DNA from 4 places in the Blautia sp. Sow4_E7 genome. Region 1 is predicted to be linked to each of the others. Evidence: predicted binding sites of a transcription regulator. Region 1 holds the regulator's gene; each other region holds the start of a gene.
What was found. Region 1 encodes HrcA, which represses chaperone genes, less so after heat shock. Its sites were predicted from a motif close to TGTTAGCACTCNNNNNNNNNGAGTGCTAACA; they were not measured.

Region 1 (3,591 bases):
CAGCCGGGATACGTGTAGATCCACCAACCAGAAGTACCTGGCCAAGATCAGCAGCTGTAAGGCTTGCATCAGAAAGTGCACGACGAACCGGCTCTGCTGTCTTCTCAACAAGATCATGTGTAAGTTCATCAAATTTAGCTCTTGTAAGGTTCATATCAAAGTGCTTCGGTCCCTCAGCAGTTGCTGTGATGAATGGCAGGTTGATATTGGTTGTTGTTGCAGAAGAAAGCTCTTTCTTAGCTTTCTCAGCAGCTTCTTTCAGTCTCTGAAGAGCCATCTTGTCGTTGCTTAAGTCAACGCCCTCTGTTCTCTTGAACTCAGAAAGCATGTAGTCTGTGATTCTCTGGTCAAAGTCATCACCACCAAGACGGTTGTTACCAGCTGTTGCAAGAACCTCGATAACTCCATCACCGATCTCGATAATGGAAACATCGAATGTACCACCACCAAGGTCATAAACCATGATCTTCTGCTCTTTCTCATTGTCAAGACCATATGCAAGAGCTGCTGCTGTAGGCTCGTTGATGATACGTTTTACATCAAGGCCTGCGATCTTACCAGCATCCTTGGTTGCCTGACGCTGAGCATCGTTGAAATATGCAGGAACTGTGATAACTGCTTCTGTAACAGACTCTCCAAGGTATCCCTCAGCGTCTTTTTTCAGTTTCTGAAGGATCATAGCGGAAATTTCCTGTGGGGAATATTTCTTGTCGTCGATTGTTACACGGTAATCTGTACCCATCTCTCTCTTGATGGAGGAGATTGTTTTCTCTGCATTTGTTACAGCCTGACGTTTTGCAGGCTCACCTACCAGACGCTCACCTGTCTTTGTAAATGCTACAACAGATGGTGTTGTTCTGGATCCTTCTGTATTTGCGATAACGGTTGGCTGTCCACCTTCCATAACAGCTACACAGCTGTTTGTTGTACCTAAGTCAATACCAATGATTTTTCCCATGATAATTTTCCTCCTGTTTAAAAATCTATGGTTACTGTTCACTACGTGATCAGTAACCGCTTCGCGATGCACAGAAATCATGCATTCGCATGATTTCGCGCTGCAATTCTCGGGTTTTCTGTAAACTTTGTTCACAAAAAACACCTCGCGGAACGCTACCAGTGAACAATAACAATTTATATTCTGTTTTAGTACTTAATTGGCTACCTTAACCATGCTGTGTCTTACAACGAAATCCTTGTAGGTATATCCCTTCTGGAATTCCTCTACGACGATGTTCTCGCCGACGGATTCGTCTTCCACATGCATGACTGCATTGTGCAGATTTGGATCAAATTCCTTGCCTACAGCTTCGATTGGCTTCACACCCATCTCATCGAAGGCTGTCATCATCTGCTTGTATATCATCTTCATACCTTCTGCAAATGGATCTTCCTCAGGTGCCTGTGCAAGGCCTCTTTCGAAGTTATCCACGATTGGAAGCATCTTTTCAACGATGTCCTTGGCGCCGATGATGTACATGCTGGATTTCTCTTTCTCCGTTCTTTTACGGTAGTTGTCGAACTCAGCCATGCTGCGCTTCAGTCTGTCTGTAAGCTCCTCGATCTGCTGTTCAAATTTATCTTTTTCTTTTTTCTTCTTGCCGAAGAAAGAAGTTTTTGTCTTAGATTCCGGTTCCTTCTGGGATTCTTCCTCCTGAGCTGGCTGCTCAGTTTCTTCTGCCTGGGCTGTCTCTTCGGAAGCTTCCTCTTCTGCTGTCTGGGCTGTATCTGCTGCCTCTTCTTCACTTCCGTCGGTTACCGGAATGTCAACTGCTTCTTCCTGTACTTCGGCTTCTTTATTCATTTCTTCTGACACGCTTTCAACCGCCTTTCTAGGTTTTCTTATTTACCATTTCATCAAGCTGGACTTTTAATTTCTTTAAGCTGTCCACTACATTCTCGTAATCCATTCGCTTGGGACCAATGATTCCGATTGTTCCCCGCATTCCATCGCCCAGCTCGTAAGTAGCTGTGACCACGCTGCAGTCCTTCATGGTACGTACCGGAACTTCATCTCCGATGTATACCTGAACTCCTGTGTTCTGGGGATCTCCCATTTCCTCACGGACCATATCCGCAAGTTCCTGCTTATCCTCAAAGGTGGAGATCAACTCACTGGCCTTGGATGTATCTGCCAGCTCTGGATACTTAAATATGTTGGTCGCTCCCGATGTATATACCTTCATATCTTCTTCATCCACATGAATGGTAGCTGCAACTGCGTCCAGCACATCTGCAACCACACCGCTGTGGCTTCCAGCCTGTTCTTTCAATCTGGCGATCATGCCAAGATTGATGTCCTGGATCGGAACACCGTTCAGATTGGTGTTAAGAAGAAGATTCAGCTTCAGGATCGTCTGATCATCCATCTCCTCTTCAATATTAATGATCTGGTTCCGGATGACATTGCCTTCACATACAACTACAGCGATCAGCTGGTGTTCATTGACACGTGAAAGCTGAATGAACTTCAGGGTGCTTCCTTTATACTGAGGAACAGCAACCATGGTCGCATAGTTGGTATTCGTGGCAAGAACCTTGGCTACCTGCTTCAATACCTTATCCATCTTGTCTGATTTCTCAATCATCAGATCACGGATTTCTGCGATCTCGGCTTCCTTCTCCCTGGTAAGCTCATCTACATAAAGGCGATAGCCTTTATCGGATGGAATTCTTCCGGCTGAGGTGTGGGGCTGTACAATGTAACCCATATCCGTCAGGTCGGACATCTCATTTCGGATGGTAGCGGAGCTGACATTCAAGTCCGGATACTTGGAAATGGTTCTGGAACCAACCGGCTCTCCTGTTTCCATATAAGTCTTGATGATTGCTTTCAGTATTTTCCGTTTGCGCTCATCTAATACTTCATCCATGAAATATCTGCTCCTTTCTGAAAAGCGGACGGTCAAACCTGATTCTGATTCCCGTCTGGCTTCTTCGAATTCCTTTGTTAGCACTCATTATTTAGGAGTGCTAACATCTATGTTCTTAAGATACACCTCAGTATTCCGTTTGTCAATATTTTTTACAAATTTTTTTCATCTTTTTTGATAGTTTTTACCTTAAACTTAAATCCATCCAGCTAAAATACAAATCAGTTAAGGCTATTGTTCACTCTGTTCGCAAAACACCCTTCGCGGAATATTGCCAGGAGACCGTAACAGATATAGCACATTCTGTCAGTTTTGCCTTATCACTCACGAAAAAAAGATGTCATGGAAATTTTTCCTCTGACATCTTTCTTCTGTTTATTACTTCCTATAATTTTCCAAATAATCTAAAACCTCTTCCGGATCATCCAGAAATACCACCAGATCCAGCACAGAAGGATCCATGAATTTTTCTTCCGCTGTATACTCCAGCAGGGCTTTCATCTTATTATAATATCCATCAATGTTATACAGTACAATAGGACGGTCAATACGCTTCAGGCTTTTTAAGGTAAGAATCTCGAAAAACTCTTCATAAGTGCCGATTCCTCCAGGAGTTACAATGGTAGCTTCTGATTTTTCCTCCAGAAGCTTCTTGCGTTCCCTCATATTCTCTGTAAAAATAAATTCCGTGCATTTCTCATATAAAACTCCCGGCTGG
Region 2 (3,591 bases), on a different contig from region 1:
GCATCCTCCATACGCAGTTTTGCTTCTTTCATCTCTGTCTCAGTAGCTGCACCAACACGAACGACTGCTACGCCGCCTGCAAGTTTTGCAAGTCTTTCCTGAAGTTTTTCTCTATCGAAATCAGATTTTGTCTCCTCGATCTGAGCACGGATCTGGGCAACACGGTTAGCGATTGCTTCTTTATCTCCCATACCATCAACGATAACAGTTGTCTCTTTTGCAACTTTAACGGATTTTGCACGTCCTAACTGAGCCATTGTAGCGTCTTTCAGTTCCAGACCTACTTCGTCAGAGATTACAGTACCGCCTGTAAGGATTGCGATATCCTGAAGCATTTCTTTTCTTCTGTCGCCATAGCCAGGAGCTTTGACTGCTACTACCTGGAAGGTTCCTCTTAATTTGTTTACGATCAGGGTTGTAAGAGCCTCGCCCTCAACATCCTCAGCGATGATCAGAAGTTTGGCACCAGCCTGTACGATCTGCTCCAGTAACGGAAGAACTTCCTGGATATTGGAAATCTTCTTGTCTGTGATCAGGATGTATGGATCCTCAAGGTTTGCTTCCATCTTCTCCATGTCTGTGGACATGTATGCGGAAATGTATCCGCGGTCGAACTGCATACCTTCTACAAGATCAAGCTCTGTATGCATGGTCTTGGACTCTTCTACAGTGATAACACCGTCGTTGGAAACCTTCTCCATTGCGTTTGCAACAAGCTCTCCAACTTCTTTATCTCCAGCGGAGATAGATGCAACGTTTGCGATCTGTTTCTTTCCGCTTACTTTCTGGCTCATGTTCTTGATTGCCTCTACAGCAGCGTCTGTAGCTTTTTTCATACCGCGTCTCATAACGATCGGGTTAGCACCTGCTGCCAGGTTCTTCATTCCTTCGTGTACCATTGCCTGGGCAAGTACAGTAGCGGTTGTAGTACCATCACCAGCTACATCATTTGTCTTGGAAGCAACTTCTTTGATCAGCTGAGCGCCCATGTTCTCGAAAGCGTCCTCAAGCTCGATCTCTTTTGCGATTGTAACACCGTCGTTTGTGATAAGCGGAGCACCGAACTGTTTGTCAAGTACTACGTTTCTTCCTTTCGGTCCAAGTGTTACTCTGACAGTATCAGCAAGTTTATTTACACCAGCCTCTAATGCGGTTCTGGCTTCTGCACCATATTTAATCTCTTTTGCCATGATTGATCATCCTCCTGATTTCAAGTTATTTACTATGATATTCAATTATTTCACAATTGCAAGAATGTCGCTCTGTTTTACAACGATATACTCTTCACCGTCAAGCTTAACCTCTGTTCCTGAATATTTGGAATAGATAACCTTGTCGCCGGCTGCAACTTCCATCTTAACTTCTTTGCCATCTACTACTCCGCCAGGTCCTACAGCGATTACTTCTGCCTGCTGGGGTTTCTCCTGTGCCTGTCCCGGAAGAACGATACCGGATTTTGTTGTCTCTTCTGCTTCTAACTGTTTTAATACAACTCTGTCACCTAATGGAACTAATTTCATGATCTATGTCCTCCTTTAGAATTATTTTTCTTTTCTTTACTAGCACTCATTATTGCTGAGTGCTAATCACTGTCCATTATATTATTGAATTCTGTGATTTTGTGCAACTCTTTTCATTGTGGTGTTTTTAAGTATATTCTTTTTTATGCTCTTTTATTCTCTCTTTTTCTCGCATTTTCTCACTTTGATAATTTTCTGAAACTTTTTGCCCACAAAAAAGAACTGCTTCCCCTTTCTTCCTGGGAAAAGCAGTTCTTCTGTTTACCATTTATCAAATTTTATCCGTGAAACCTATCAGGGCTTTTTATTTCTCTGTGCCTTGATCTCCTCCAATTCATCAAAGATCACTTCATTGAGGACTTTGATATAGGTTCCCTTCATACCGGAGGATCTGGACTCGATCACACCTGCACTCTCGAATTTACGGAGTGCATTTACGATCACTGATCTGGTAATGCCTACCCTGTCCGCAATCTTGCTTGCAACAAGGATTCCCTCATCCCCGTCAAGCTCGTCAAAAATATGGATGATCGCTTCCAGTTCAGAGAAGGAAAGGGTGTTAAAGGCGGATTTCACAACCTGTTTCTTCCGGTCTTCCTCTGCATTCTCCTCGTGTACAGCACGCATCATCTCAAGACCCACTACTGTGGTGCCATATTCACTGACAATAATATCCTCAATGTCATACGGACGGTCCTTGCGGTACATAAATACAGTTCCAAGGCGCTCTCCTGCAATATCAATAGGATTGATGATTCCCTGATAGCTGCTGGAAACATGCTCAAAACCAAGTGTCTGAAGATTCACGTTCTCCTTGGTGGATAAAACACCTAAGAATCTCTCATTCAGCAGAGGGTCAACATGACCGCCCACCTCATCAGCTATCAGTTCCCGGATTTCCTCAACACCGGGGCAGAAACTAACGCCGAGTACCTTACCCTTCTTACTGAGGACCAGGATATTGGAACTTAAGGTATCCATCAGAACCTGGCAGATATCATTAAAAACCACCTTACTGGAACTGCTGTTATGCAGAAGCTTATTGATTTTTCTTGTTTTATCAAGTAACTGAACGCTCATTTTGTCCTCCCTTCGCTTTTGTTCCGTTAAATTCACTTGTTACTCTAATACTACACGTTTTTCGAACTATTTACAAGCTATTTTTTACTATTTTTCAATTTTGTTTAGCTTTTCTGAAAATATTACGTTTTTGGAACTATTCACCAAACAACGGCAGTAATAGTTTTGCGTAAAGTCACGTGCAAGCACAGTCTTTGGCTCACTGCCCGCGTAAAAAAATCCCCCTGCAAAACAGTCATCCTGCCCTGCAAAGGGAACTTTTTCCAAATTGTTGCAGTTCACGGCTTAACCAGCCGCATAACCTTAATTTTCTTTTTCGTCTTTTGGCTTTGCTTCTACATAGCCGCAGGTTTCCTGGCTGCACACCAGTTTATTTCCCTTTTCCACCATGTAGCTTCCGCATACCGGACACTTCTTGGCAGACGGCTTCTGCCAGGACATAAAGTCGCACTCCGGATTATCCTCACAGCCGTAATATTTACGGCCCTTCTTCGTCTTCTTCAGAACCACTTCCTTGCCGCACTTCGGGCAGGCTACGCCGATCTTCTCATAATAAGGCTTGGTATTTCTGCACTCCGGGAATCCAGGACATGCCAGGAATCTTCCGTGAGGACCATATTTGATCACCATGTGGCGGCCGCAGTTGTCACAGACTACATCGGTTTCCTCATCATGAATGTCAACCTTCTCCAGTTCCTCCTGGGCCGCATCCACATCATGCTTCAGATCCGGGTAGAAATTACGCACAACCGTCTTCCACTGTACGGTACCATTCTCCACACAGTCCAAAAGCCCCTCCATAGTAGCGGTGAAATTCACATCCACAATACTTGGGAATGCCTGCTTCATAATGCTGTTTACCACCTCACCAAGCTCTGTCACGTAAAGATTACGCTGCTCCTTGGAAACATAGCGGCGGCTGATAATGGTGGTGATCGTCGGTGCATAGGTACTTGGACGTCCAATGCCAAGCTCTTCCATGGTCTTTACC
Region 3 (3,591 bases), on a different contig from region 1:
CCAGCTGAGGATCCGGCTACACCGGCGGAAGATCCGACTACACCAGCTGAGGATCCGACCACACCGGCGGAAGATCCAGCTACACCGGAGGAACCAGTTCAAAATGTACCGGATATCAAACTTGCTGATGAGAGTGTAACATCCGTAGATTTCTCAGATACAACTATTACCCAGGGCACAGGAACTGACGGAATCACCAAAACCGTTACAATAAAGAATAACGGAACAGGAACCGTAAATCTTGAAATTTCCACAGAAAGCGGAAAAGTACAGGCTGCACTTGATAAAACAGAACTTCCGGCTGATGGAAGCACTACCGCAGTAGTGACAGTACAGCCAATCGATACCACAACTGTAGGAACTGTAACGGATAATATTATTATCGCAAATGCAGATTCTGATCCTAAGACTACATTACTTACCATTCCGGTAACCTACACAGTACAGGAACAGCCAGCACCGTCCCTTACCGCAGATGTGACAGAGGTTACTTTCGACAGCAAAGAAGCTGGCTACACAGAAGCTCCGGCAGCTAAAACAGTTCATGTTTCAAACAATGGTAATGTAAAACTTACAGGAATTACCGTAACCGTAACTGGAAGTGCTTTTGCAGTTAGTGCACCGTCTCAGACAGAGTTAGAAGCAAATGCTGACCAGGCAGCGTCCTTTACAGTAGCTCCAATTACAGGACTTGCAGCAGGAACTTATAATGAGACAATTTCTATTAAGGCAGATCAGCTTGGTTCCTATGATATCCCAGTAGGCTTTACTGTTACAGAAGCTGCTACCAAGCTTACCGCAGTTGGCAAGGTATCAGATATTACCGTGGCAAATGGCGTAGAGAAATCTGCAGATGGATTACAGCTTCCAGGAACCGTTAAGATCACTACCAATAAAGGTGAGATGAATGCATCTGTAAAATGGGATGTAAAGGGCTGCGCATATAATCAGAACAGTGCTGAGGCACAGAAATTCTCTGTAAATGGTACTGTTGTTCTTCCAGATGGCGTTACCAATCCGGATAACCTCAGTCTGGTAGTATCTGCAAATGTGTCTGTAAAGCGTGGACCAATTGTTTCAGATGCAGCGAATAACACCATTACCGGAATCAGTTCTGATGGTGTATATACCACAGAGACTAAGATTACCTTCACAGCAGTTGGTGCGGGAATGGATATTGAAAATCCGATCAAGGGGGATGTAAGATATCAGCCTCTCAATTGGGAAGTCCTTGAAGCGAGAAGCTGGGACAGCGCTCCATATTCTGCGACCTTCCGTATGGGTAAGACAGGCAGCTATACACTGACTGTTACCTACAATCAGCAGAAATTCGATGGAAGTAACTGGGTAAACACTGGTACACAGGATACTAAGAAAGTTAGCTTTACCGTAAACGCTTCCCCGAACCAGACACTGACACCAGCAGCAGATAAAACCGATGCAAACCAGAAGAAAGCAGTAAAGACTGGAGATAACACTCCAATCCTTCCATTTGTGATCATTCTGCTCGTAGCAGTTGCGCTGATCGCAGGAATTCTTGTTTATCGTAATAAAAAGAAATAATAAGTGTTCACCTTGTTGGAAATAGAAAAGGCTGAATAGAAAAGGCTGAATAGAAAAGGCGAAGGGGTACTGTTAATGGTACTCCTTCTTCTATGTATAAAAGTAAAAAATAGGATTTATTATCCACCTACAATATTGCTAGCACTCATTTAAAATGAGTGCTAAATTTTTCTTGACTTTTAGTCAGTTTGGTATTATTATAGTTGATATAATTAAGAAGACAAAGGAGAGTGAGCTGCATGGCTGAGAAGCATGGTAGTTTATCAATTAACAGTGAAAATATTTTTCCAATTATAAAGAAATGGTTATATTCTGATCATGACATTTTCGCAAGAGAGCTGATTTCTAACGGCTGTGATGCGATTACGAAATTAAAGAAACTGGATGTTATGGGTGAATACACACTTCCAGATGATTATAAAGCAGAAGTGCATGTTATTGTGAACCCGGAAGAGAAGACTCTGAAGTTCGTTGATACCGGTCTTGGTATGACAGCTGATGAAGTAGAAGAGTATATCACACAGATTGCTTTTTCCGGAGCAACAGAGTTCCTTTCCAAATATAAAGATAAGACAACAGATGACCAGATCATCGGTCATTTCGGACTTGGATTCTATTCTGCATTTATGGTAGCAGACGAAGTCCAGATTGATACTCTTTCTTACAAAGAGGGTGCTACACCAGTACATTGGACCTGCGACGGCGGTACCGAGTATGATATGCAGGATGGCAATAAGACTACCGTTGGTACAGAGATTACCCTGTTTTTAAATGATGAGAGTACAGAATTTTCTAATGAATACCGCATGAGAGAAGTAATCGAGAAATATTGTTCCTTCATGCCGGTAAATATCTATCTTTCCAAGGAGAATGCTCCTCAGGAATATGAGACCATTGAGGAGTCTGAGCTTCGCGAGGATGATGTAGTTGTAGAGCGTATCCATGAGGACGCCAAGACAGAAGAGAAGGAGAACGACAAGGGCGAGAAAGAAGTTGTAGAAGTATCTCCTGCCAAGGATAAAGTAAAGATCAACAAGCGTCCAGTATCCTTAAGTGATCCGGAACCGCTGTGGATGAAGCATCCAAGCAGCTGCACAGACGAAGAATACAAGGAATTTTACCGCAAGGTATTTATGGATTATAAGGAGCCTCTGTTCTGGATCCACCTGAATATGGATTATCCATTTAACCTGAAAGGTATTCTGTACTTCCCGAAGATCAATACAGAATACGATTCCATTGAGGGAACCATTAAACTTTATAACAACCAGGTATTTATCGCAGATAATATCAAGGAAGTAATTCCGGAATTCCTGCTTCTTCTGAAAGGTGTGATTGACTGCCCGGATCTTCCGTTGAATGTATCCAGATCTGCACTGCAGAACGATGGATTTGTAAAGAAGATTTCCGATTACATTACCAAGAAGGTTGCTGATAAGCTTACCGGAATGTGTAAGACAGACCGAGAGTCTTATGAGAAATACTGGGATGACATCAGCCCATTTATCAAATATGGCTGCATCAAGGATGCGAAATTTGCAGATAAGATGAGTGATTATATTCTCTTTAAGAACATTGATGGCAAATATCTTACTCTGAAGGATTGCATCGAGGAGAATAAGAAGCCAGAGGAAGAGGCTAAAGCTGAGGAGACAAAGGAGTCCACAGAAGAGAAGAAAGAAGACTCTGCAGAGGATAAGAAAGAGCCGGAGAAGACAATCATCTTCTATGTAACAGATGAGGTTCAGCAGAGCCAGTATATCAATATGTTCCGTGAGGCAAAGAAGGACGCAGTTGTTCTGAAGCACAATATTGACAGCGCATTTATTTCCCATCTGGAGCAGAGAGACCAGACCATCCAGTTCAAGAGAATTGATGCAGACCTTTCCGAAGAGCTTCGCGAGGATGGCGCTGCGGATGAGGAGACTTCCAAGACTCTTACAGAAGTATTCAGAAGTGCGCTGAAGAATGACAAGCTGGAAGTAAAGGTTGAGAACCTGAAGAATGAGAAGGTTGCTGCAATGATGA
Region 4 (3,591 bases), on a different contig from region 1:
GCTAAAATCCATAATACTCTTGATGTCGTTTTACTCATATCAAAAACCTCTTTTCCGATTGCATTTGGCTTTTAAAACAGGCAGGGGTTTTATTCCCTGCCCGTTTGAGATTAACCTTCGATGGAAATATAATGTGAGTTGTTTTCTACTGCCTTCTGCTCTTTTGGAACAGTAAAGGAAAGAATACCATTTTCAAATTTCGGATGGATGTCTTCTCTCTGAACATTATTTCCTACATAAAAGCTTCTGCTTACATTTCCGGTATAACGCTCGCGGCGGATATATTTTCCTTCCTTATCTTTTTCATCTTTATCCAGACCTTTTGCTGCACTTACAGTTACATAACCGTTTTCAAGCTGGATCTGAATCTCGTCTTTCTTAAATCCAGGAAGATCAATTGCCACTTCGTAAGCGTTGTCTTTTTCCTTCACATCAGTCTTCATGATATGGGGAGCATGTTTTCCATACAATTTTTTATCGATGTCCGGAAAAGCAAAATCATCCATAAAATCATCAAATAAATTTTCTCCAAAAATACTAGGCATTAACATAAGTCATATCTCCTTTCATGACATAAACTAAAGTTTGCACTATCGGAGAAACCCGAAGTGTTGATTTATGAATATCAGGAAGAAAAATCATATTCTCTTTCTTTGTTCTATGTGTAATATAACATATGAATTAGCACTCGTCAATAGAGAGTGCTAATAATTGTGTGAAGATTTTGTGAACTTTGCGAAATAAAATAATTACTGATATTAGATTCAGCGGAATAGATTCCAGATGTTAATCATTAATTAAGAGGAAACAAAAAAGTCGTTTAAAATTAAATGGTGACGAATTATTAAACTTGTGATAGAATGAAAAAAACATTGAAAGAAGCTGAACTAAATGGATACACAAATTGATATCATATTGCAGGGAGGACAATTTAAAAAGCTGTTAGAGGAACAGAGCGTTGAATTACGAGAAAAATATGATATGAAAAGAGCAGAACTGGAGATATTATACTTCCTGTCAAAATGCGGAACACATAATACCTCTACGGATATCCACCATCAGTTGATGATGAACCGTGGACATATTTCGCAGGCAGTTGACAGTCTCTGCAGGAGAAATTATCTTATTGCGATACCGGATAAGAATGATAGAAGATATATTCATTATGAAATATCTGATTATGCGAAGGATCTGGTAACAGAAATGACGAAGAGAAGGGAAGCAATGAACGGGATGATTTTAAAAGGTGTGTCGGAAGAAGAATTGAAGGTTTTTCGGGAAGTATCGGAAAAAATCAGGAAAAATATAAATGAATTAATTTAGATGATCAAAAGATGCAAAGTAATGGTTAAGGTGCTTCGCATCTTTTTTAAATTATTTTGGAAACCTATTGACAAGAGAAATACAGGTGATATAATACTTTAAAAATAAATAATTTAAAAATAAAACATGTTTCGCGAGAAACATATTTTTTGCGAAACACGATGGCACTCAACAAGCAAGAGTGCTAACAAAAGAAAGGCAGGTTATTCATATGAAATTAAAACCATTGGGTGACAAAGTAGTTCTTCAGTATCAGGATGTTGAAGAAAAGACAGAATCAGGAATCATTCTGCCAGACAGCGCAAAAGAGAAACCGCAGGAAGCTGTAGTAATTGCAGTTGGTCCGGGAAAATGTAAAGACGGACAGAGGGTTGCCATGCAGGTAAAAGAAGGAGATAAAGTCATTATTTCTGAATACGGCGGCACAGAAGTAAAAATTGGCGACGAAGAATATAAAATTGTAATCCAGGATGACATTCTGGCAATTGTCGAGTAATAGAAACAGTAGAAAGAAGGAAATTATCATGGCAAAAGAGATTAGTTTTGATATTGATGTTCGAAAAAAAATGGAAGCCGGCGTAGACAGACTGGCAGATACAGTAAAGGTAACATTGGGGCCAAAAGGAAGAAATGTTGTACTGGATAAATCTTACGGTGCACCATTAATTACAAACGATGGTGTGACCATTGCAAAAGAGATCGAACTGGAAGATCGTTTTGAAAATATGGGCGCACAGCTTGTAAAAGAAGTGGCTACCAAGACAAACGACATTGCGGGAGATGGAACAACAACAGCTACAGTTCTGGCACAGGCACTTGTAAAAGAAGGAATGAAAAATATCGCAGCAGGTGCAAATGCCATTGTTTTAAGAAAAGGAATGAAGAAGGCAGCAGATGTGGCTGTACAGGCAATTGAAGAAATGAGCCATCCTGTTACTGGGAAGGATCATATTGCAAAAGTAGCTGCAATCTCTTCCGGTAATGAAGAAGTCGGTGAGATGATTGCCGATGCAATGGAAAAAGTCGGAGAGAACGGCGTTATTACGATTGAAGAATCAAAGACCATGAAGACGGAGATCGACGTAGTCGAAGGTATGCAGTTCGATAATGGATATCTTTCCGGATACATGTGTGATGATAAAGAAAAAATGATCGCCAACATGGAGGATCCTTATATCCTCATGACTGATAAGAAGATTTCAAATATCCAGGACATCCTTCCCATTTTGGAAAATGTGATGAGAGAGAGGAAAGAACTCCTCATCATTGCAGAAGATGTGGAGGGAGAGGCACTTACCACATTGATTGTCAACAGACTGAGAGGTACCCTGAAGGTCGTTGCTGTAAAGGCACCGGGATATGGTGACAGCAGAAAGGCAATGCTTGAAGATATCGCAACACTTACCGGCGGTCAGGTGATCATGGAAGATCTTGGCCTTGAACTTAAAGATACCACGATGGATATGCTTGGCCGTGCAAAATCTGTAAAGGTTACAAAGGAAAATACCACGATCGTAGACGGTGCCGGGAACAAGGAAGACATTGATGCACGCATCGCCAGCCTGAAGAGACAGATGGCGGAAACAACATCCGATTTTGATAAAGATAAACTCATGGACCGTATCGCGAAGATGGGCGGAGGCGTTGCAGTGATCCGTGTCGGCGCGGCAACAGAAACAGAAATGAAAGAAGCTAAATACCGCATGGAAGATGCCATGAACGCAACAAAAGCAGCCGTATCGGAAGGCATTATCTGCGGTGGCGGATCTGCATATATCCATGCACAGAAAAAGGTAGAGGAACTGTTAGCAGCCCTGGAGGGTGATGAGAAGACCGGAGCCAGAATCGTAGCAAAGGCACTGGAAGCACCACTGTATACGATTGTGGAAAATGCAGGTCTGGAAGGCCCGGTTATCGTAGACAAGGTAAAGAAGAGTGAACCTGGCATGGGATTTGATGCATCATCAGAAACCTTTGTGGATATGATGAAACAGGGTATTATTGATCCGGTAAAGGTAACAAAGAATGCATTAACGAATGCGGTAAGCGTGGCAGCCACACTTCTAACTACAGAAGCTGCGGTAGCGGACATTAAGGATAATACACCTGCACCACAGCCACAGCCGGAAATGTATTAAAGTGAATAGGTAAAATCAAATAACTGGAGAGCAACAAAATGGGGAGATGGCTGGTACATCTCCTCTTTTTGTTCTCTTTTGTTATTTTTATATGAAATGAGGTTCATTATGAAATATGCAGTTATATATC

Region 2: a site for HrcA is predicted at 1,558-1,588, ahead of groES (co-chaperone GroES). Genes of this name have one in related genera too.
Region 3: a site for HrcA is predicted at 1,700-1,730, ahead of htpG (molecular chaperone HtpG). Genes of this name have one in related genera too.
Region 4: a site for HrcA is predicted at 1,483-1,513, ahead of ACTQ50_RS11400 (co-chaperone GroES). Genes of this name have one in related genera too.

The regions. Positions count from the first base shown of each region.
Region 1 covers NZ_JBQKLL010000020.1:41,642-45,232, forward strand. Annotated here, with positions in the region: gene dnaK (molecular chaperone DnaK) at 1-958, opposite strand, end outside; gene grpE (nucleotide exchange factor GrpE) at 1,154-1,804, opposite strand; gene hrcA (heat-inducible transcriptional repressor HrcA) at 1,833-2,873, opposite strand; gene ACTQ50_RS12050 (TIGR00730 family Rossman fold protein) at 3,252-3,591, opposite strand, start outside.
Region 2 covers NZ_JBQKLL010000014.1:4,565-8,155, reverse strand. Annotated here, with positions in the region: gene groL (chaperonin GroEL) at 1-1,190, opposite strand, end outside; gene groES (co-chaperone GroES) at 1,236-1,520, opposite strand; gene ACTQ50_RS09845 (hypothetical protein) at 1,648-1,788, opposite strand; gene codY (GTP-sensing pleiotropic transcriptional regulator CodY) at 1,815-2,600, opposite strand; gene topA (type I DNA topoisomerase) at 2,904-3,591, opposite strand, start outside.
Region 3 covers NZ_JBQKLL010000014.1:51,670-55,260, forward strand. Annotated here, with positions in the region: gene ACTQ50_RS10080 (hypothetical protein) at 1-1,563, shown strand, start outside; gene htpG (molecular chaperone HtpG) at 1,803-3,591, shown strand, end outside.
Region 4 covers NZ_JBQKLL010000018.1:44,296-47,886, reverse strand. Annotated here, with positions in the region: gene ACTQ50_RS11415 (HdeD family acid-resistance protein) at 1-38, opposite strand, end outside; gene ACTQ50_RS11410 (Hsp20/alpha crystallin family protein) at 111-551, opposite strand; gene ACTQ50_RS11405 (MarR family winged helix-turn-helix transcriptional regulator) at 892-1,323, shown strand; gene ACTQ50_RS11400 (co-chaperone GroES) at 1,535-1,819, shown strand; gene groL (chaperonin GroEL) at 1,848-3,461, shown strand; gene ACTQ50_RS11390 (flavodoxin family protein) at 3,570-3,591, shown strand, end outside.